DNA from 3 places in the Nonomuraea sp. 3-1Str genome. Region 2 is predicted to be linked to each of the others. Evidence: predicted binding sites of a transcription regulator. Region 2 holds the regulator's gene; each other region holds the start of a gene.
What was found. Region 2 encodes HrcA, which represses chaperone genes, less so after heat shock. Its sites were predicted from a motif close to TTGGCACTCTCNNNNNGAGAGTGCCAA; they were not measured.
Positions count from the first base shown of each region.

Region 1: the regulator HrcA is predicted to act here: its motif matches at 2,696-2,722, upstream of groES (co-chaperone GroES).
Region 3: the regulator HrcA is predicted to act here: its motif matches at 2,436-2,462, upstream of MTP10_RS32350 (DNA starvation/stationary phase protection protein).

Region 1 covers NZ_JALHBK010000003.1:377,211-384,403, forward strand. The annotation lists gene groL (chaperonin GroEL) at 605-2,224, opposite strand; gene groES (co-chaperone GroES) at 2,295-2,609, opposite strand; gene MTP10_RS08410 (THUMP-like domain-containing protein) at 2,852-4,297, shown strand; gene MTP10_RS08415 (hypothetical protein) at 4,492-6,477, shown strand; gene MTP10_RS08420 (serine hydrolase domain-containing protein) at 6,647-7,193, shown strand, end outside.
Region 2 covers NZ_JALHBK010000009.1:119,091-126,283, forward strand. The annotation lists gene MTP10_RS16870 (hypothetical protein) at 1-408, shown strand, start outside; gene MTP10_RS16875 (16S rRNA (uracil(1498)-N(3))-methyltransferase) at 447-1,172, opposite strand; gene dnaJ (molecular chaperone DnaJ) at 1,201-2,340, opposite strand; gene hrcA (heat-inducible transcriptional repressor HrcA) at 2,352-3,365, opposite strand; gene MTP10_RS16890 (hypothetical protein) at 3,517-4,473, shown strand; gene MTP10_RS16895 (DUF3097 domain-containing protein) at 4,492-5,298, shown strand; gene hemW (radical SAM family heme chaperone HemW) at 5,338-6,558, opposite strand; gene MTP10_RS16905 (MOSC domain-containing protein) at 6,716-7,193, opposite strand, start outside.
Region 3 covers NZ_JALHBK010000027.1:17,282-24,474, reverse strand. The annotation lists gene MTP10_RS32360 (TetR/AcrR family transcriptional regulator) at 74-676, shown strand; gene MTP10_RS32355 (alkaline phosphatase PhoX) at 670-1,704, opposite strand; gene MTP10_RS32350 (DNA starvation/stationary phase protection protein) at 1,897-2,364, opposite strand; gene MTP10_RS32345 (helix-turn-helix domain-containing protein) at 2,472-3,167, shown strand; gene MTP10_RS32340 (VIT domain-containing protein) at 3,164-5,557, shown strand; gene mmuM (homocysteine S-methyltransferase) at 5,991-6,866, shown strand; gene MTP10_RS32330 (DoxX family protein) at 6,989-7,193, opposite strand, start outside.

The DNA.
Region 1 (7,193 bases), on a different contig from region 2:
CGCGAACGGCTACGGATTGGTCACATTGAAGAGACGGCGACGGCCCGTGATCGAATGACGACAGTAAGGCTTTCGCACTGGAGGAATATTTCACCCCATAAGGCGAAATGCGCGGAATTCGTCAGCGGTGCAGCCCGGACAGCATGGTGCGACAACACGGTGCGACAACACGGCTCAGACAACGCACCGAGGCGAGAACATGTCAGGCACACGACGCTTTGCCGGCACCTTTGGTTTACCGCGATAAGTCACTATTTTCAGGTACATGGCGGCTCGCTGCGTTGTATCTATTGGTACCACGTCACATCTCATTAGCCGCCTTATCAGGACGAGTCATCCGGGTGCCTCGCCCGTCCGGCCGCCGGCCGCCTCCCGCAGGAGAGCCCAGCACGACCCCACCCCCGGAGGCCCGGACACGCAGGCCCATCCCGCCAGAGGCCGAGCACCCGCCCACCCCACGCCGCCTAAGGCCGGGCACCCGCAGCCCCCGCCGGAGGCCGGGCACGCGAACGGCCCGCCCCCGGGAGTGGGGGCGGGCCGTTCGTGAGCCGTGGTGTCACCGGCCGCGCGGGCCGAAGCCCGTCAGCCGGTGACCCTCAGGTCGTCAGTGGCCGTGACCGTGGCCGTGGCCCTGGCCGGCGGCCGGGGCCTCCTCCTCGGGCTTGTCCACGACGAGCACCTCGGTCGTGAGCAGCATGCCCGCGATCGAAGCGGCGTTCTGGACGGCCGAGCGGGTGACCTTGACCGGGTCGATGACACCCTGCGCGATCAGGTCGCCGTACTCGCCGGTCGCGGCGTTGAGGCCGTGGCCGGCCTCCAGCTCGGCGACCTTGTGGGTGACCACGTAGCCCTCGAGACCGGCGTTCTCGGCGATCCAGCGGGCCGGCTCGACCAGCGCGCGGCGCACGACGCCGACACCGGTGGCCTCGTCGCCCGTCAGGCCGAGGTCGTCCAGGTCCTTGGAGACGTGGATCAGGGCCGAGCCACCGCCGGAGACGATGCCCTCCTCGATCGCGGCGCGCGTCGCGGAGATGGCGTCCTCGAGACGGTGCTTCTTCTCCTTGAGCTCGACCTCGGTGGCCGCGCCGACGCGCAGCACGCAGACGCCGCCGGCCAGCTTGGCCAGCCGCTCCTGCAGCTTCTCGCGGTCCCAGTCGGAGTCGGACTGCTCGATGGCGAGCTTGATCTCCTTGACGCGGTCCTCGATGGCCTGCTGGTCACCGGCGCCGTCGACGACGGTCGTGGCGTCCTTGGTGACGACGATGCGACGCGCCTGGCCGAGCACCTCAAGGCCGACGTTCTCCAGCTTGAGGCCGACCTCTTCGCTGACGACCTGGCCGCCGGTGAGGATGGCCATGTCCTGCAGCATCGCCTTGCGGCGGTCGCCGAAGCCCGGCGCCTTGACGGCGACGGAGGTGAACGTGCCACGGATCTTGTTGGTGACCAGGACGGCCAGGGCCTCGCCCTCGACGTCCTCGGCGACCACGAGCAGCGGCTTCTTGGTCTGCGCGACCTTCTCCAGCATCGGCAGGAAGTCGGCGATCGAGGCGATCTTGCCCTGCGTCAGCAGGATGTAGGCGTCCTCGAGGACGGACTCCATGCGCTCGGGGTCGGTGACCATGTAGGCCGACAGGTAGCCCTTGTCGAACTGGAGGCCCTCGGTGAACTCGAGCTCCATGCCCATGGCGTTGGACTCTTCGACCGTGAGGACGCCGTCCTTGCCGACCTTGTCGAACGCCTCGGCGATCAGCTCGCCGATCTTGGCGTCCTGGGCGGAGATCGTCGCGACGTTGGCGATCTCCTTCTTGTCCTCGACCGGGCGGGCGCTGGCGAGCAGCTTGTCGCTGATCTCCTTGGCCGCCTTGTCGATGCCGCGCTTGAGCGACAGCGGCGAGGCGCCGGCCGCCACGTTGCGCAGGCCTTCGCGGACCATGGCCTGGGCCAGGACCGTCGCGGTGGTGGTGCCGTCACCCGCGATGTCGTTGGTCTTGGTGGCCACTTCCTTGGCGAGCTGGGCGCCGAGGTTCTCGTAGCGCTCCTCCAGCTCGATCTCACGAGCGATGGTCACACCGTCGTTCGTGATGGTCGGAGCACCGAACTTCTTGTCGATGACGACGTTGCGGCCACGGGGGCCGAGGGTAACCTTCACGGCATCCGCGAGGGCGTTGACGCCACGCTCAAGAGCGCGACGGGCGTCCTCGTCGAACTCCAGGATCTTCGCCATTTTGCTGAAAGTCCTCTCCTAGTGTCGAAGGCCCCGGCCGCTCACGCGCCCGGGGCCCGACACCACCGGCTTACTTCTCGATGATCGCGAGAACGTCGCGGGCGGAGAGCACGAGGTACTCCTCGCCGCCGTACTTGACCTCGGTGCCGCCGTACTTGCTGTAGAGGACGACGTCGCCCTCACTGACGTCGAGCGGGATCCGCTTCTCGCCGTCCTCATCCCAGTTGCCCGGGCCCACCGCGAGGACCTTGCCCTCCTGCGGCTTCTCCTTGGCGGTATCCGGGATGACCAGGCCGGAAGCGGTGGTCTGCTCAGCCTCAAGCGGCTGCACCACAATGCGGTCGCCGAGCGGCTTAACGGGAACCTTGGTGGCGGTCGTCACGATCGGACCTCCCCTTCAGATTTGAATGATCTAGAAGAGGCGACCAGCGGGGCCTGCCGTCGCGGGTGCCAGACCTGCCTCGTCGCACGTTGGCACTCTCAAGGGGAGAGTGCCAAAAGGAAACATATGCAAGAGGGGCTTGACAGTCAACACGAACACGTCTGCTGAGAGCGATAACCCATCCTCGCAGGTCGTGACGGGGTCCCGGATCGGGGGCCGCACGGGAGGCGCTAACGTCGTACGGCGTGGACCTGGACGCCTTCACCGAGCTGCTCACTCCGCGCGGACAGCGCGCGCTCGCGGAGGCGGGCGAGCTCCAAGGGGGCGACCCCGTGGCGGCCGCGACGAGCCTGCGCCGGACCTACGACGCCGCGCTCGCCTCGGCGGCGCTCACCCAGGCGCGGCTCCGGGACCGGGCGCGCGCCAAGTTCGGCGCGGACGCCGAGCTGATGTACTTCACGCCGCACGGCCTGGAGCAGGCCACCCGGGCCGAGGTCGCCGCCCACCGCGCCGCCCGGCTCACCGCGCTGTGGCACGACTCACACCGTTCGCAGGGCCCGCGAACGCGCCAGGGAGCGGCGGCTCGGGAGGACGACACCGTCTCGGGGACGCGCCCGCAGGGCCCGCACGACTCCCGTCCTCATGACTCGGGTCCTCATGACTCCGGCCCGCACGGCTCCGGCCCGCACGGCTCCAGCCCGCACGGCTCCGGCCCGCAGGACTTCGGTCCGCCCTGCTCGGGCACGCCCGGCTCGGGCACGCAGGGGGCGGGGCCGAGGGTCGTGGACGCGTGCTGCGGCATCGGCGGGGATCTCCTGGCGCTGGCCCGGGCGGGCTGTGTCGTGGACGCCGTCGACACCGACCCGCTGACCGTGGCCGTGGCCAGGGCCAACGTCGAGGCGCTCGGACCGGCCGGACGGGTCACGGTCCGGGTGGCCGACGCCGCGTCCGTGTCGCCCGAGGACTACGACGTGCTGTTCGCCGACCCGGCCCGGCGCACCTCCAGGGGCCGCACGTTCGACCCCTTGGCCTACTCCCCGCCGTGGCCCGTCGTGCTCGACCTGGTCGCCCGGGCCCGGTGGGCCTGTCTCAAGGTCGCCCCGGGCATCCCGTACGAGTTCATCCCGGAGACGGCCGAGGCCGAGTGGGTCTCGTACAAGGGCGAGGTGAAGGAGGCCTCCCTGTGGACGCACCCCGGCGCCCGCACGACCGACAGGCCGGACACGACGGCGGGCGGCGGGCCGGTCCGGCTGGCCACGTTGCTGCCCGGCGGCCACGTCCTGCGTGACACCGGCGCCGTCGCCCCCGTCGGCCCGCTGGGCCGCTACGTGTACGAGCCCGACGGCGCGGCGATCCGCGCGCACCTGGTCGCCGAGGTCGCCGAACTGGTGGACGGCCGCCTGCCCGACCCGATGATCGCCTACATCACCGGGGACGACCCGGTCGACACATCCTGGGCGTCCCGGTACGAGGTGGAGGAGGCGCTGCCGTTCTCGCTGAAGCGCCTGCGCGCCGCTCTCCGCGACCGGAAAATAGGAAATATCACTATTAAAAAGCGCGCCTCCGCCGTGGACATCGAACGCCTTCGCGGAGATCTGCGACTTTCGGGCAGTGAATCCGCCGTGGTCATTCTGACCCGGATCATGGGTAAGCCGTCCGCCCTGATCTGCCGCCCATGCCCACCTGCGTAAATAGCAAAGCAGGGCACTTGTGCGGCAACCACGATATTTTCCCGCACCACTGACGTGGCTTGATCGAGAGGCTAAGGTGGGCGGGCGGGAGTTCTCCCCCCTGTAGCGGTTTACCGCGTTCTCCTTCTTCCATCTGCAAACCGGACCTATCCCACCGCTGCGCGATGAACCGTCGGCGAGTGAAGGAGCTTTCGGTGGATCATTCCAACCACACCACCCTCCTGCAGACAGGGGGGCACAGCAAGGTCCCGGAGAGAATGCGGGAGCTGCTGGCCCGCGCCGCGCAGGATCATGTGTACGAGCAGCGCACGCAGGGGGCCGTCCTCGACGAGATCCGCCAGCGGCTCGAAGGCATGGAGTGGCTGCTGCGCGAGGTGCGCGAGCGGGAGCTCGGTGGGTTGAGCGGGACGCTGGAGACGGTGAGCGGGCGCCTTGACGACATGGCCGCCAAGCCGCCCATGTGGGCCGAGGGCCTCGCCCAGCACGTCGAGGCGGTCCGCGACCACGTGGACGCCGTCGGCTCGCAGGTGGGCTCCGTGGACGCCCGGGTGGAGTCGGTCCACCAGCGCGTCGCCCCCGTGGTGGAGCTCCCGAACATCTGGGACGATCTGACGACCATCGGCGGCGGCGTCGAGGAGACGTTGAAGCGGCTGCAGTCGGTGCTGGACGGCGGCGAGGGCATCGCCAAGCGGATGGGCGAGTTCGCGGCCGTCATGGCCCAGCTCGGCTCCAGCATGGAGGCCGCCGCCAGCCGCTTCACCCGGCTCGACAGGTCGCTCGCCGAGCTGACGGCGCGCACCGACCGGGTCGAGAACGTGGTGGCCGAGCTGTCCAGCGGGATCGCCTCGGGGCTGTCCAGCGGGCTGGACGGCCGGCTGGCCGCCGCGGCCGAGCAGGCCGGCACCCGGGCCGCCGCCGTCGGCGAGCAGGTCAACGCGCACGTGGACGCCGTGGCCGAGAGGCTGACCGCGCACGTGGACGTGCTCGCGGGCCAGGTGAGCGCCGTGACCGACCGGCTGACGACCGCCGAGCAGCGGCTCGCGGCGCGGGTGGAGGAGTCGCGGCAGGAGCTGGCCACCTGCCTGGAGGAGACGCAGCAGCAGGTCGCGGTGCGGCTCGACGAGCTCGACGCGCGCATGGAGGGTGTGGACGGCCGCCTGGCCGGGATGGACTCCCGACTGGGGTCCGTCGACAAGCGGATCGTCTCGCTCGACGGGCAGCTCGGCGCCCTGGACGGCCGGATGGACGGCCGCTTCACCGCCCTCGACGGCCGCCTGACCACGCTGGACGAGCGCGCGGTCGCCGCCGGCGAGCGGCTGGGCGCCGTGGACGAGCGCGTGGGCGGGGTCGAGCAGCGGATGGCGGCCGTGGACCAGCGGATGGCGACGGTGGACCAGCGGGTGGCCGGCGTCGACCAGCACCTCGGCGAGAACGCGACCCGCAACGAGGCCCGCTTCAACCACCTGGACAACGACCTTGAGTCGCTGGACGAGCGGCTGAGCGAGGTCGAGGAGCATCTGACGACCCGGTTCGACGCCGTCGACAGCACGGTGACGGGCCGTTTCACGACCGTCGACACGAAGCTGGCGGCCGGGTTCGACGGGGTCACGAGCCGCCTCGACCGCAGCGACAGCGCCATGGCCGCCCATTTCGCCACGGCCGACGCCAACCTGACCGCCCGCTTCGACACGGTGGACGGGCTCGCCACCCGCCTCGACGCGGTGGACACGGACATGGCGACGCGGTTCGACCAGGTGGGAAACGCCATCCAGACGGCCATCCAGGCGAGCATGCAGACCCGCTTCGACGGCGTGGACCGGCATCTGACGGACCTCGCCACCCGCGCCGAGCAGGCGGGCGAGCAGCTGGAGACGGTGGACGACCACCTGGAGGCGGTCAACCAGCGGGTGAGCCAGCTCCCGGTCACGCTGGGCATCGGCGAGCGGATCGAGGAGGCGATCGCCGCCCGCGCCGCCGACGAGGCCGACCGTCTGACGGCGGCGGCGGGCGCGCTCACGGAGCTGCTCCAGGCGCGGCCCGACCGCGAGGAGCTGACGCGCACGGTGACGGGCATCGTCACGCCGGCCACGGCGGACCTCACCAAGCGCCTGGGCTCGCTGGAGGAGACCATGCTGGCCCTCGCCGAGGCCCTCCTCCGTCCCACCCGGCCGAAGGACTGACCCGCCGTTCGGATCGGCACCATCCGCTACGGCAAGGCCGACGCCCACGTGGTCACGAGTGAGCCCGGCCGCGCGGGGTGCCGGCTCCTGAGCTGCTGCGGTTTTCCACAGGTGGAGTCGGCGGAGCACCGCATTCCGCCGCACCGCCGATCTCCCTAGCGTTGCGCACATGATGCAGATGATGATGAACGTGCTGGTCGCGACGGCCGTCACCGCGGGTGGCCACGGCGTGGACGTACGCTCCGACCTGGAGAAGATCGTGGCCGGCGGCGGGGCCACGGCCGCCCTGGCGCGGGTCTCCGACGGCGGACACACCTGGTCGGGCGCCGTGGGTGTGCGCGACATCGAGCGCGAGGGACGGCCGTCGCCCAACGGGTACTTCCGGATCGGCAGCGTCACCAAGACCTTCGTCGCGACCGTTGTGCTCCAGCTCGTGGACGAGGGCAGGATCCAGCTCGACGACCCCGTCGACCGGTACCTGCCCGGCCTGGTGCCGGGCGGCGCGCAGATCACCGTCCGCCGGCTCCTCAACCACACCAGCCACCTGTACGACTACATGAGCGAGCCCGGATACTCGACCAACCGCTGGCGCGGCGACGCCCGGTTCCGCTCCTACCAGCCGCGTGAGCTGCTCGAAGTGGCCTTCGCCAAGAAGCTCCCCGACGACGGGAAGTGGCACTACTCCAACACCAACTACGTGGTGCTCGGGCTGCTGG
Region 2 (7,193 bases):
ACGACGCGGCCACCGCGGCACGTCCCCGAGACCGCCAGGTCGACCAGCAAGCCGACGCCCAAGGCGTCCTCCCCCACCCCGTGCCCCACGCCGACCGGCGAGCAGGCCGGCCGGCGGACCTCCGGCCAGGCCGACGACCTGACGCCCGGGCCGACGTCCGACCAGACGGACGAGCCCACGGGCGGGCCGACGAGCGGGCCGGCCGAGCCGCGCGACGACTGTCCCGGCGCGACGCCGACCCCGGCCCGGACGCCCACCCCGGCCGCCACGGTGACCGAAACGGCGCCGGCGGCCGTGCCGTGCCCCGCCGACGACTGCCCGGCCGACGCCCCCGACCCGACGCAGCCCGTCCAAACCGTCCAGACCATCACCACGATCATGGACGCCAGCCCGCTCTCCTCGCAGTAGGGCCGCCGGCGCCCGCGAGGCGGCCCGGCGCCGGCGGGTCACCAGCGGCCGGTACGGGCCATGAGGACCGAGGCCGCCGCCACCCCCGCCGTCGAGGTGCGCAGCACCGTGGACCCGAGCAGCACCGGCACCGCTCCGGCCGCCCGGAACCGGGCCACCTCCTCCTCCGACACCCCGCCCTCGGGGCCCACGACCATGACCACGTCGCCGTCGGCCGGAGTCTCCAGGCGCGACAGCGGCTCGGCGGCCTCCTCGTGCAGCACCAGCCCGAGGGCCGCGCCGCGCAGCAGCGCCTCGACCTGAGCCGTGGAGGCCGGCTCGGTCACCTCGGGCAGGTGGAAGCGGCGGGCCTGCTTGCCCGCCTCGCGCGCGGTGGAGCGCCAGCGGGCCAGCGCCTTGGCCGCCCGGTCGCCCTTCCACTGGGTGATGCTGCGCGAGGCGGACCACGGGACGATCACGTCCACGCCCGCCTCGGTCATCATCTCGACGGCCAGCTCGCCCCGGTCGCCCTTGGGCAGGCCCTGCACGGCGACGATCCGGGGCCGCGGCGCCGGCACGTCGTGGCGGGCGACCACGTCGAGCCGGAGGGAGTCCTTCAGCGCCTCGCGCACGACGCACTCGGCCACCGCCCCGGCGCCGTCGGTCACGTCCACCCGCTCGCCGGCGCGCAGCCGGCGCACGGCGGCGGCGTGACGCCCCTCGGGCCCGTCGAGCAGCAGCTCGGGCCCGTCGAGGGCGTCGGACAGGAAGACGGGGACGCTCACGTCCGCCCGTCTCTACCCCGCGGCGGCCTCATCTCCCGTTGAACGCGTCGCGCAGCCGTGAGAAAAAACCCTGCTGCCCCGGTGCGAACTTACCCGGAGGGCGCTCCTCTCCCCGGAGCTTGGCCAGCTCCCGTAGCAGCTCTTCCTGCGCCGGGTCGAGCCGCGACGGCGTCTCGACGTTGACGTGGATCAGCAGGTCGCCGCGGCCGCTCTCGTTGAGCCGCTGCACGCCCCGGCCGTACATCGTGATGACCTGCCCCGACTGGGTGCCCGGCCGCACGTCGAGCTCCTCGGAGCCGTCGAGCGTCTCGACGGTGAGGATCGTGCCGAGCGCCGCGGCCGTCATCGGGATCTGCACCGTGCAGTGCAGGTCGTCGCCGCGCCGCTCGAAGATCTCGTGCGGGCGCTCGACGATCTCCAGGAACAGGTCGCCGGGCGGCCCACCGCCGGGGCCGACCTCGCCCTCGCCGGCCAGCTGGATGTGGGTGCCGTCCTCGACGCCCGCCGGGATGCGCACCTTGATCGTACGGCGGGTGCGCACCCGGCCGTCGCCGGAGCACTCCTGGCAGGGATGCCGGATGATCGACCCGAAGCCGCCGCACTGGGGGCACGGCCGGGACGTCATGACCTGGCCCAGGAACGACCGGGTGACCTGGGAGATCTCGCCGCGGCCGTTGCACATGTCGCAGGTGTCGGGGTGGGTGCCGGGCGCGGCGCCGGCGCCCTGGCAGACCTCGCACAGCACGGCCGTGTCGACGACCAGCTCCCGGGTCGTGCCGAACGCGGTCTCGCGCAGGTCCAGCTCGACGCGGATGGTCGCGTTGCGGCCCCTGCGGGCGCGCGAGCGGGGCCCGCGCGCGCCCCCGGCCTGGCCGAAGAACGCGTCCATGATGTCGCTGAACGGGAAGCCCGCGCCGAAGCCGCCGGCCCCCGCGCCCGCCCCGCCGCCGCCGAACGGGTCCGCGCCCAGGTCGTACATCTGGCGCTTGTTCGCGTCGGACAGGACCTCGTAGGCCTGCGTGATCTCCTTGAACCGCTCCTGGGTCTCAGGATCGGGGTTCACGTCAGGGTGGAGCTCCCGGGCCAGCCTGCGGTAGGCCTTCTTGATCTCGTCCTGACTGGCGTCACGGCGCACCCCGAGGGTGGCGTAGTAGTCGCTGTTTGCCACTTATCGACCTCTTATGATGCAGCCAGGATCTGGCTGACGTAGCGTGCCACCGCGCGTACGGCGCCCATCGTCACGGGGTAGTCCATCCTCGTGGGACCCAGCACGCCGAGCCGGGCCAGTTGGTTGTCGCCAGAACCGTATCCGGTCGCGACGATGGACGTGCCGTGCAGATAGGGGTTTTCCGAGCCGATGCGCACGGTGAGCGCGGACGGGATGTCGCTGGACGTCTCGCCGAGCAACCGCATGAGCACGACCTGCTCCTCCAGGGCCTCCAGCACGTCGCGCAGGCCGACGGTGAAGTCGGCGCCGGCGAGGTTGGCCGCCCCGGCGAACACGATCTTCTCGTCGTGGCGTTCGACGAGGGTCTCCAGCAGCACCGACAGGATGGTGGCCACGGCCGGCCGGTCCTCGGCGGGCAGCCGCTCGGGCAGGTCGGCGACGAGATCGGGCACGGCGCTCAGGCCGCACCCGTCGAGACAGGCGTTGAGCACGGCCCGCAGGTGCGCGATGCGGGTGTCCTCCACGACCTCGGGCAGCTCGACCACGCGCTGCTCGACGCGGCCGGTGTTGGTGATGAGCACCAGCATGACGCGCCGCTCCGAGAGCGGCACCAGCTCGACGTGCCGGACGGTCGAGCGGGTCAGCGTCGGGTACTGCACGACCGCGACCTGCCGGGTGAGCTGCGCGAGCAGCCGCACGGTGCGGGTGACCACGTCGTCGAGGTCGACCGCCCCGGCCAGGAACGTCTCGATCGCCCGGCGCTCCGCCCCGGACAGCGGCTTGACCTGCGACAGCCTGTCGACGAACAGCCGGTAGCCCTTGTCGGTCGGCACGCGGCCGGCACTGGTGTGCGGCTGGGTGATGTAGCCCTCCTCCTCCAGCGCGGCCATGTCGTTGCGCACGGTGGCGGGGGAGACCTTGAGATTGTGGCGCTCGGCCAGCGCCTTGGAGCCCACCGGTTCGTTGGTGGACACGTAGTCTTCGACAATGGCGCGGAGCACCGCCAGCTTACGTTCGTCGAGCACGTGCTCACCTCCTGCGTCTGCCTCGGGGAACGACCGTCTAGCACTCTGTGTTCCCGAGTGCCAAGTGTACGGCTCTCACCCACAAGGTGCGATAACACCTGGCCATCCTGCCGCTGGCGCGGGCCCGCCTCCAGGGATCAGACTTGCCGACATGACCGACGAGTCCCCCTCCCAGCCGAACGACCCGGCGCCCGGGCCCGGCCCCCATCCCGGTCAGCCCCCTCCTCCCCCGCCGTACGGGCAGCCCCCGTACGGGCAGCCCCCGTACGGGCAGCCGCCGTACCAGACGGGGCCGCACGGCATGCCGCCGCAGCAGGCCCCGTACTCGCGGCAGCCGCCGTACCCCCAGCCGCCGTCCGGGCCGTCGTACGGGCCGGGGCCGGTGACCGGTGAGCAGGCCGCCCACCCGCAGGTCCCGTACCAGCCGGGCCCCTACGGCTCTCCTTCGGGCGAGCAGGGGCCCTACGGCGGCCAGCCGCTCACGGGCCCGTACGGCGGCCGGCCCCTCCCGGTGTCCGGCATGTACGCCGGCGGCCCGCTGTACGCGCCCCGGGCGGACCCCAAGCTGCTCCGGCCCCCGCTGTGGTGGGTGTGGGCCGCCTGGGGGCTCGCGCTGGTGTGCGTGGTGGCCGGGGTGGCGCTGTTCGCGGGCGGCGTGGCGGACACGGCGCGGAGCGCGCTGCCGACGAGGACGTTCGGCTCCGGCGAGACGGTGACCGTGAACGTGGACCCGGCCGACGAGCCCGTGGTGTACCTGGCCAGCGCCTCGCCGGTGCAGTACACCTGCTCGGCCGGCGGCGGCGCCGGCAGGGCGCTGCTGGCCAGGATGCCCGGGAGCATGACGGTCACGCAGGGCTCGACCACCTGGCGGGCCATCCTCGCCCTGAACGTGCCGAAGGCGGGCGGCTACCAGCTCAAGTGCGACACGGCCGCGGGATCGGGCGCGCGCTTCGCGGTGGGCCCGGCGGTGGACGCCGGCGGGCTGCTGGGCGGCGTGGCCGCGCTGTTCCTGCTGCCCGGGGCGGGCGTGCTGGTCGCGGTCGTCCTGACCGTCGTCGTCCTGGCACGGCGCAGCGGCCACCGCAGGCGCCTCGCGGCAGGCGGGTGATTTGCTACGGTCCCCGGTGTGTATGACGGTGATGTTCTCGCGGGCAACTGGCGGCGGCCGGGCAAGGGCACGATCCCGAAGGTGCCCGCCGAACCCGACCTCGTGGTGGAGGACGCCGACAGCGGGTTCTGCGGCGCGGTCGTGGCCTGCGACAAGGAGGCCGTCACGCTGGAGGACCGGTTCGGCAGGCGGCGCCTGTTCCCGCTGGCGCCGGCCGCGTTCCTGCTGGAGGGCAGGCCCGTGACGCTGGTGCGGCCGGTCGCGGCGCCGAGCGGGCCGAGGCGCAGCGCGTCCGGGTCGATCGCGGTCGAAGGGCTGCGCGCCAAGGTCGCCAAGGAGAGCCGCATCTACGTCGAGGGGGTGCACGACGCCGCCCTCGTCGAGAAGATCTGGGGTCACGACCTGCGCGTGGAAGGGGTCGTCGTCGAGTACCTGGAGGGCGTCGACGACCTGCCCGCGATCGTCGACGAGTTCGGCCCCGGGCCGGGGCGCCGGCTGGGGGTCCTGGTGGACCATCTGGTGCCCGGCTCCAAGGAGAGCCGCATCGCGGCCCGGGTGACCTCTCCGGAGGTGCTGGTGGTCGGGCACCCGTTCGTCGACATCTGGCAGGCGGTCAAGCCGTCCGCGCTGCGCATCCCCGCCTGGCCGGACGTGCCGCGCGGAGTGCCGTGGAAGGAGGGCGTGATCGCCGCCCTGGGGTGGCGCGTGGAGCCCGCCGAGGCGTGGCGGCGCATCCTGGGGGCCGTCTCCTCGTTCGCGGATCTGGAGCCCGAGCTGCTCGGCCGGGTGGAGGAACTGATCGACTTCGTCACGGAGGCACCCTGACCCGGGACCCGCGCACTTCCCCGGTCTCCGTCCGTCTGATCAGCTGACCAGGTCGCGTACCAGCGCGTCGGCGAGCAGCCGGCCCTTCAGGGTGAGGACCATGAGGCCGCCCTTGAACGCCTCCGGCTCCAGCAGCCCGCCACCGAGCGCGGCGGCGACGGCCGTCCGCGCGGCGGGGGCGACGTCGGCCAGCGGGTAGCCGGACACCAGCCGGAGCTCCAGCATGAGGCGTTCGGTCTCACGGTCGTCGGCGGTGAGCACCTCCCGCGCGTGGGCGGGCGAGACGCCCGCGGTCAGGCGCTGGGCGTAGGCGGCGGGGTGCTTGACGTTCCACCAGCGGGTGCCGCCGACGTGGCTGTGGGCGCCGGGGCCGGCGGCCCACCAGTCGCCGCCGGTCCAGTAGAGCAGGTTGTGGCGGCAGCGGGCGGCGTCGGACGTGGCCCAGTTCGACACCTCGTACCAGCGGAACCCGGCCTCGCCGAGCATCGCGTCGGCGATCTGGTAGCGGTCGGCGGCCACGTCGTCGTCGGGCATGGGCAGCTCACCGCGCCGGATGCGGGCCGCCAGGCGGGTGCCGTCCTCGACGATGAGCGAGTACGCGGAGACGTGGTCGGGCTCGGCCTCGATGGCGGCGGCGAGCGAGGCCCGCCAGTCGTCGTCGGACTCACCCGGCGTGCTGTAGATGAGGTCGAGGTTGACGTGGTCGAACCCGGCCGCGCGCGCCTCCTTCACGGCCTGCCCGGCCCGGCCGGGGGTGTGGTGGCGGTCGAGGACCTTGAGCACGTGCTCGCGGGCGCTCTGCATGCCGAAGCTGACGCGGGTGAAGCCGCCCTCGCGCAGGCTCTCCAGCGAGGCGGGGCCGACGGACTCGGGGTTGGCCTCGGTGGTGACCTCGGCTCCCGGCGCGAGGCCGAACTCGTCCCTGACGGCCGCGAGGACGCGGACCAGGTCGGCCGGGGGCAGCAGCGTGGGGGTGCCGCCGCCGAAGAACACCGTCTGGACCGGGAGGTCGGCGTCGCCGAGGACGCGCCGCGCCAGCCGCACCTCCTCGACGACCGTGTCGGCGTAGTCGCGCTGCGAGGCGCCGGGGCCCAGCTCGGCGGCGGTGTAGGTGTTGAAGTCGCAGTAGCCGCAGCGCGTCACACAGAACGGCACATGGACGTAGAAGCCGAACGGGCGCTCGCCGAGGCCGCGCAGCGCGCTCTCGGGGAGCTCGCCCGAGGCGGGCGCGGCTTCGCCGTCGGGCAGGGTGGATGGCACACCTCCAGTCTGCCCGCCACCACCGACCACCCTGACCACGGGCCCACATCACGGGCCACCCGCACTACGGCCACCCGGACCACGGGTCACGCCTTCCCCGGCTCCCCTCCACGGCGGTGCGGGTCCGGCAAGGCCGGGCGGATGGGGCTCGCTCAGGTCAACGTGCCGCTCCGAGCACCCGGCCGGCCACGTCGTCCCAGAAGGCGGAGCGTCCCGGGACCGCCAGCACGCGCCGCAGCAGCTCCTTGTCGCCGTGGAACGCCCGGAACGCCTCGGCCACCGTCACCCCGTCGTGCGGCCGGTGCACGATCCGCACTCCGTCGCCGGCGCCCAGCTCGCCCGTCTCCACCACCCTCAGGTACGCGCCCGGCCGCCCGGCCTCCGTGAACCGGCGCACCCATCCCGGCTCGTCCATCCAGTTGCGGAACACCACACACGGCACCCGTGGCCCGCTCACCTCCAGCACGGCCGACCCGACACGCCACCGCTCCCCCAGCACCGCGCCGTTGACGTCGAGTCCCTCGGTCGTCAGATTCTCGCCGAACCTGCCATCACGCAGCCCACGTCGCAGCTCGGCCTCCCACCAGTCGTAGTCCTCGCGCGCGTACGCGTAGACGGCGTGGTCGCCGCCGCCG
Region 3 (7,193 bases), on a different contig from region 2:
TCTACTCGTGTTTCATTCGTCGAGGCTCAGAAATACAAGTAAATGCTCGCATTTGTCAACGGGGAGGGCCGCCATGACTGAGCGCGTGGTGCGCAGGCAGGCGCGCGGACTGAGGCGCATGGCGGAGATCCTGGACGCGGCGGAGCTGGTGATCGCCGACGTGGGGTACCCGGAGCTGACGACCAACCAGGTCGCGGCCCGGGCCGGGCTGTCACCGGGGTCGCTGTACCAGTTCTTCCGCAACAAGGAGGAGATCCTCGACGGGCTGGTGGCGCGCTACACCGACGAGCGGGAGGAGTTCTGGGCGGCCAGGCTGGCGGAGGTCACGCCGGAGGTGCCGCTGGAGGCACTGGTCGGCCGGCTCGTGGACGAGAGCGTGGCGTTCAAGACGCGCTCGCCCGCGTACTGGGCCCTGCTGTACGGCTCGGCGACCGGCGACAAGCTCGCCGCCGCGGCGGCGCGGCTGCACGAGGCGATCGCCGGGCAGGTCGCGGCCATGCTGCGGCGCCGCTCCCCCGGCCTGGAGCCGGCCCGGGCGCTCACGCTCGGCACGATGGCGGTGGCGGCCGTGAAGGCGGTCATGCCGCTCGTCACCACGGCTGCGCCGCAGCGGGCGGAGGAGCTCGTGGCCGAGCTGAAGGTCATGCTCGTGCGCTACCTGAGCGGAGATCAGTGACGGAAGGGGCCGGCCACCTCGAAGGTGTGGCCGTCCGCCGGGTCGCCCGCCGGGCCTCGCCGGGAGGAGAAGTACAGCCGCGAGCCGTCGGGCGAGAACGCGGGCCCGGCCGGTTTGGACGCGCCGTGGCCCTCCAGCAGCAGGAACGGGCTGATCGTCCGGTCGGGGGTGATGACGTCGATCTGCATGGTGTCCCTGGCCACGTACAGGTCACCGGACGGGGCGGCGGTGACGGCCCGCACGCCCTCGCACAGCCGCTCGATCGTGGACGTCTGCGCGTCGTAGGCCCACAGGCCGCGGTCGCCCTTGGTGGTGAAGTAGCAGACGCCGCCGGCGTAGTGGCAGCCCTCGGCGCCGTCGAACCGGCGCGCCTCCTCCACCTGGTGGCGCGCGGCCTTCAGCAGCGCGGCGGGTGACGGCACCGGCCGCCACTCGCCCGAGACGCACAGCACCTCCAGCCGGCCCTCGGTCAGGTCGCCCCAGTCGCCCGGCACGAACCGGTAGAAGCACCCGTCGGCCTCCCCCTCCGTGAGGTAGACGACCTCCCGGTCGGGGTCGCACGCGGCGGCCTCGTGCTTGAAGCGGCCCATGGCCAGGCGGGGGCGGGCGGCGCGGGTGCCGTACGGGTCGCACTCGAAGACCCGCCCGCGGTGGCCGAGCTCGCACGACAGCCACGTGTTCCAGGGGGTGGCGCCGCCCGCGCGGTTGAGGTCGGTGCCGGACAGGATGCGGTAGGCGTCGGCCACCGCCCCGCCGGGCCCGAACCTGATCGCCGCGGCGCCGCCGAGCAGCGGCAGGTCGGAGTTGGAGACGTAGATCCAGCCGCTGCCGTCGGGGAAGCAGGCGCCGCCGTCGGGCGCCGCGTGCCACGTCAGGCCGGCCACCCTCCGGCCCGTGCGCGCCACCACCCGGCCGGTGAACCCGGCGGGCAGGACCAGCCCGTCGCCGCCGTACGGTGCGAGCGGGCCGTACGGGCCCACCGCCTCCCGGCGGAGCGGGCCCGTGCGGAGGAGAGTCTTGCGGGACATGGTCAGGCCTCCCTCTGGGTCCACGCTAGTCGACCGCATGGACATGAATGGCGGGATCCCGGACACCGAACAGCACGCGAACCCCGGCCCACCGGCCCCTCGCAACCGTGCATATCGCCCACGTCCCCCCGCCCTCCGGCAGCAGAAGCCCGGGGGCCGCGCGGGCTCCCGGGCTTCGCCGACGCGACGCGGTCAGCGCTGGGCCTGGAACATCCAGCGTTCCTTGTCGATGTCCTGCGCGATCGCGATGAGCACGTCCTGGGTGACCGGGTCGGGCTCCTCCGTCTGCTCGATCCGCTCCCGCATACGCCGTCCGACCCCGTCGAGGATGTCGGTGATCGTGGCGATGACCTTGCCGTCCTCGATCCAGCCGCTCTCCGGCTGCGCCAGCTTGGTGCTCTTGGCCAGGGTGGAGGAGCGGCCGTCGGGGTTGATCCCCAGCGCCGCCGCGCGCTCGGCCACGGTGTCGGCGTGCTCGCGCGCCAGTGAGACCAGCTCGTCGAGCTGGAGGTGGATCGAGCGGAAGTTCGGCCCGACGATGTTCCAGTGCATCTGCTTGGCGACGAGCGACAGGTCGACGAGGTCGACCAGGGCGCCCTGCAGGCACTCGGCCACCGTGCTCTTCGCCTCGCCCGAGAGCGGTCCGGTGATCTGCACCATGATGTTCTTCCTCCCCCTAGTAGGACATCTCTCCTTCTTCTGAACCATTTCGCCGGCTTTAATCCTGCACATTGACACTGCAACAGTGACAGTGTCATTGTGGAGGCATGGACGAGACCTGGACCATCGGCGAGCTGGCGGAGCGGGCGGCCGGCCTGCTGCGGGCCGGCGGGCCGAACGGCAACGGCCGGGTGCGTGAGGTCCCGGGCGAGCGTCTGATCAGGTGGTACACGACGATCGGCCTGGTGGACCCGCCGCTGTCCCGGCGCGGCAGGGTCGCCCGGTACGGCCGGCGCCACCTGCTGCAGCTCGTCGCCGTCAAGCGCCTGCAGGCCGCCGGGCTGTCGATCGCCGACATCCAGGTGGCCCTCGCGGGCGCCACGGACGCCATGCTGGAGACGGCGGGTCACCCGGACACCGCCGTGCCTCCGGGCGGGCGCCCGGAAAGCCTCCCGGCGGCCCGGCCGGCCGCGAAGGCCGTCCCCGCGCCCCGTCCCGATGGCGTCTCTGCTCCGGACCCCCGGGGCGGCGCTTCCCCGGAGGGCGAGGAGGCCCGCTTCTGGACGCGCCCCCCGAGCGGCCGCACCCCGACCCCGACCCCGGTCGTGACACCGGCCACGACCTCCGCCGACGACGACGCGGCGACGGCGGCCGGTGGGCTGGTGCGCGGGATCAGGATCGCGCCCGGCGTGACGCTGGTGCTCGACGGCGCGGGCCGCGTCCCTTCCACCGACGACGTCCAGGCCGTGCTCGGCGCGGCCGCCCCGCTGCTGGCGGTGCTCGAAGAGAGGAAGCTCGCATGAAGATCGTTCCACTCGAGGCCGAACGGTGCCGGCCCGTCCCGGACGCCGGGTTCGGCGCCCTGCGCACCGACCGGGGCAACCTGCCGCTGGAGAGCGTGGACGTCTCGGCCGCGATCTCCGGTCTGGTCGCCGGGGTGGAGGTGGCCCAGGGCTTCCGGAACCCGTTCGACGTCACGCTGGAGGCCACGTACGTCTTCCCGCTCCCCGACCGGGCGGCCGTGACGGCGTTCCGGATGGAGGCCGACGACCGGGTGATCGAGGGCGTGCTCAAGGAGCGCGGCCAGGCGCGGGCCGACTACGACCGGGCGCTGCGCGAGGGCAGGCGGGCGGCGATCGCCGAGGAGGAGCGGCCGGACGTGTTCACGATCCGGGTGGGCAACATCCTGCCCGGCGAGCGGGTCACCGTCCGGATGTCGCTCAGCCAGCCGCTGCCGTACGAGGACGGCGCGGCCACGTTCCGCTTCCCGCTGGTGGTGGCGCCCCGCTACATCCCGGGGACACCGCTCGACGGCGCGCCCGCCGGGGACGGCACGGCGCCCGACACCGGCGCGGTCCCCGACGCCTCGCGGATCACCCCGCCGGTGCTCCTGCCCGGCTTCCCCTCGCCGGTGCGGCTGTCGCTGGCCGTGACCCTCGACCCCGCCGGGCTGGACCTGCGCGACGTCTCCTCCAGCCTGCACGTCGTGGAGGAGGACGCCCACACGGTACGGCTGCGCCCCGGCGAGCGGCTGGACCGGGACTTCATCCTCAGGCTGGCGTTCGACGCCTCGACCTCGCTCCAGCTCGACACCGGCGAGAGCACCGGCGAGACCTCCGGCGGCGAGGGGACGTTCGCGCTGACCGTCGTCCCGCCCGCGCTGGAGGCGCCGCGCGCCCCCCGTGACCTGGTGCTGCTGCTGGACCGTTCGGGCAGCATGGCGGGCTGGAAGATGGTCGCCGCCCGGCGGGCCGCCGCCCGCATCGTCGACACCCTCACCTCCGCGGACCGGTTCGCGGTGCTGACGTTCGACTCGGTGGTGGAGCAGCCGTTCGAGGGGCTCGTGGAGGCGTCGGACCGCAACCGGTACCGCGCCGTCGAGCACCTGTCCCGCGTGGACGCCCGGGGCGGCACCGAGCTGCTGGAGCCGCTGCGCGAGGCCGTGTCGCTGCTGCCGCCCGCCGAGGGCCGCGAGCGGGTGCTCGTCCTCGTCACCGACGGCCAGGTGGGCAACGAGGACCAGATCCTGGAGCAGGCCGGCGGCGCGCTGTCGGCCATGCGCGTCCACGCCGTCGGCATCGACCGCGCCGTGAACGCCGGCTTCCTGGGCAGGCTCGCCGGGCTCGGCGCGGGCCGGTGCGAGCTGGTCGAGTCGGAGGACCGGCTCGACGCCGCCATGGAGCAGATCCACCGGCGCATCGGCGCGCCCCTGGTCACGGACCTGGAGCTCAAGGGTCTTGACGTGGTGCCGGGCACGCTCACGCATCTGGGCTCGATCTTCCCGGGCGTGCCGCTGCGGGTGTACGGGCGTCACCGGGGCGGCGGGCCGGTGACCGTGCGCGGCCTGGCGGCGGGCGAGCCGTGGGAGCGGCAGGTCGCCGGGACGGCCGTGGACAACCCGGCCCTGCGCGCCGTCTGGGCCCGCGCGCACCTGCGCGAGCTGGAGGACCGGTACGCGATGGGCGAGCACGAGCTGGAGGCGCGGATCGTCCGCGTCTCGCTGGAGCACGGCGTGCTGTGCAGGTTCACGGCGTACGTGGCGGTGGACAGCAGGACGGTGGCCGAGGGCGGGCCGGAGCACCGGGTCATCCAGCCGGTCGAGCCGCCGAGCGGCTGGGAGATGCCGTCGGCGCCGCCGATGCCCGGGTTCATGGCGCAGGCCGCGGTGATGTCGGCGCCGAGCCCGATGCGGGCGTCCTCGCCGACGTTCGAGGCGGCGTTGGACCAGGGAATCCCGATGAGCCCGGGCCCCGCTCCGGGCGCCCCCGCGGGCGGCGCCGGAGGGTACGGAGGTTCCTCGGGCGGTTCGGTGGGACCGCGGGGCCCGATGTTCGGGCGGCCGGGGGCCGCGCCGCGTCCCGCCCGGCGCGCCCCGCGCGAGCTGGGGTCGGTACGGGAACAGCTCGTGGCGGAGCTCGACCGGCTCAGGGCGCTGCACACGGCCGACGCCCTCTACCTGGCCGACCTCGGCTCCCGGCTGGCGGCCCTGTCGGCGTACCTGGGCGGTCACACGGAGCTGTCGGACCTGGCGCGCGAGCTGGAGGCGGCCGAGCGGCCGGGCACGGACCTGACGGCACTGCGGCGGCACGCCATCGAGGTCCTCACGTCCCTGACGGGCGGCGGCCCCGGCGGCGGCTCGGGCGGCGGCTCCGGGGAGAAGCCGCCGCGCGCTCCCTTCTGGAAGCGCGCCTGACGAGCCGGTCCCGTCCTGACCGTGACACGGCCAGGACGGGACCGGTGCTCCGGCGATCATTCAACGTGCGCGGGCCATGCGGAGAGAACCGGCGAAATCGCGCAGCGTGCCGAATGCGTTCCGCCCTCGTGACGGCACCGTCCGGTACGACAGAAAGGGCCCGAATCACTCCCGAGAGCGTCGTGAGGGAATGTCACGACTCGAGCCCTCAGTGTGACGCGACCCTGTGTGACTCCTTCTCCATGCCCTGTGACCTGCCACCGCGCCTCCCGGGCCGGACCTCAGGCAGGTGCAACCACAATCACCGGAAATCCGGCGATAAATACGGACCAGGAACGACGGTCGCATTTTCCGGTAAACGGGGAAACCCCGCGCCCACCGGCGTCCCCGAAATACCGCGCACCGTCCGGTCCGGTACGGCGCGGCCCATAGGCTGGAGCGTGTGAGCACTCTTGTCCTGGACGGCGGCCTGGCCACCCACCTCGAAACGCTCGGCGCCGACCTGAGCGACGAGCTGTGGTCGGCGCGGCTGCTGATGGAAGACCCGGACCTGATCCGGCGCGTCCACGCCGACTACTTCGCGGCGGGCGCCCACGTGGCGACGACGGCCAGCTACCAGGCGTCGATCCCCGGCTTCCTGCGACGCGGCGCGAGCGTGGCGCAGGCCGAGCGCCTCATCAGGCTCTCGGTCGAGCTGGCCGCGCAGGCGCGCGACGAGGCCGGGGGTGGGCTGGTGGCGGCCAGCGTGGGCCCGTACGGGGCCTACCTGGCCAACGGCGCCGAGTACACCGGCGACTACGACCTCGGCGAGGAGGGGCTGCTGGCCTGGCACCGGCCCCGCTGGGAGATCCTCGCCTCGGCCGGCGCCGACCTGCTGGCCTGCGAGACCATCCCGTCGTACGCCGAGGCGCGGGCGCTGGCGCGGCTGCTGAAGGAGACGCCGGGGCTCAAGGCGTGGGTGAGCTTCTCCTGCCGGGACGGCGAGCACATCAGCGACGGCACGCCCATCCGTGAGGCGGCCGCCCTGTTCACCGGCGACCCGCAGGTGGTGGCGGTGGGCGCGAACTGCACCGCGCCGCGCCACGTGCCCGGCGTGATCGCGGCCCTGTCCGGAGGGCTGCCGGTGGTCGTCTACCCCAACTCGGGCGAGACGTGGGACGCGGAGGGCCGCCGCTGGCTCGGGCTGACCGATCCGGTGGAGTACGGCCAGGCGGCCAAGGAGTGGGAGCGCGCGGGGGCGTCCCTGATCGGCGGCTGCTGCCGCTCCACCCCCGACCACATCAGGCAGATCCGCACCCACCTGTCCTGACCCCGGCCTGTCCTGACCCCGGCCTGTCCTGACCCGCGGCCTGGCCTGAGCCCCTGGCCGTCCAGCCCCGGCCTGGCGTGGAGTGAAGCGGGCGGCGCCCTCCGGGCGCGGCCCGCCCCTGGTCAGGCCGAGGCGCCCACCGGTGTGTCGCGGCGGCGGCGCAGCAGTGTGTCCACCGCCAGGGCGCCGCCCCCGGTGAACCCGACCGCCAGCGCCCCGGCGGCGAGCGACAGGACGAACTCGTATCCGCCCTTGTCCGCGCCGAACCCGCTGGCCCCGTGGACGAACACGATCGCGCCCACCATGTCGAGCGCCAGCAGCGTGCCC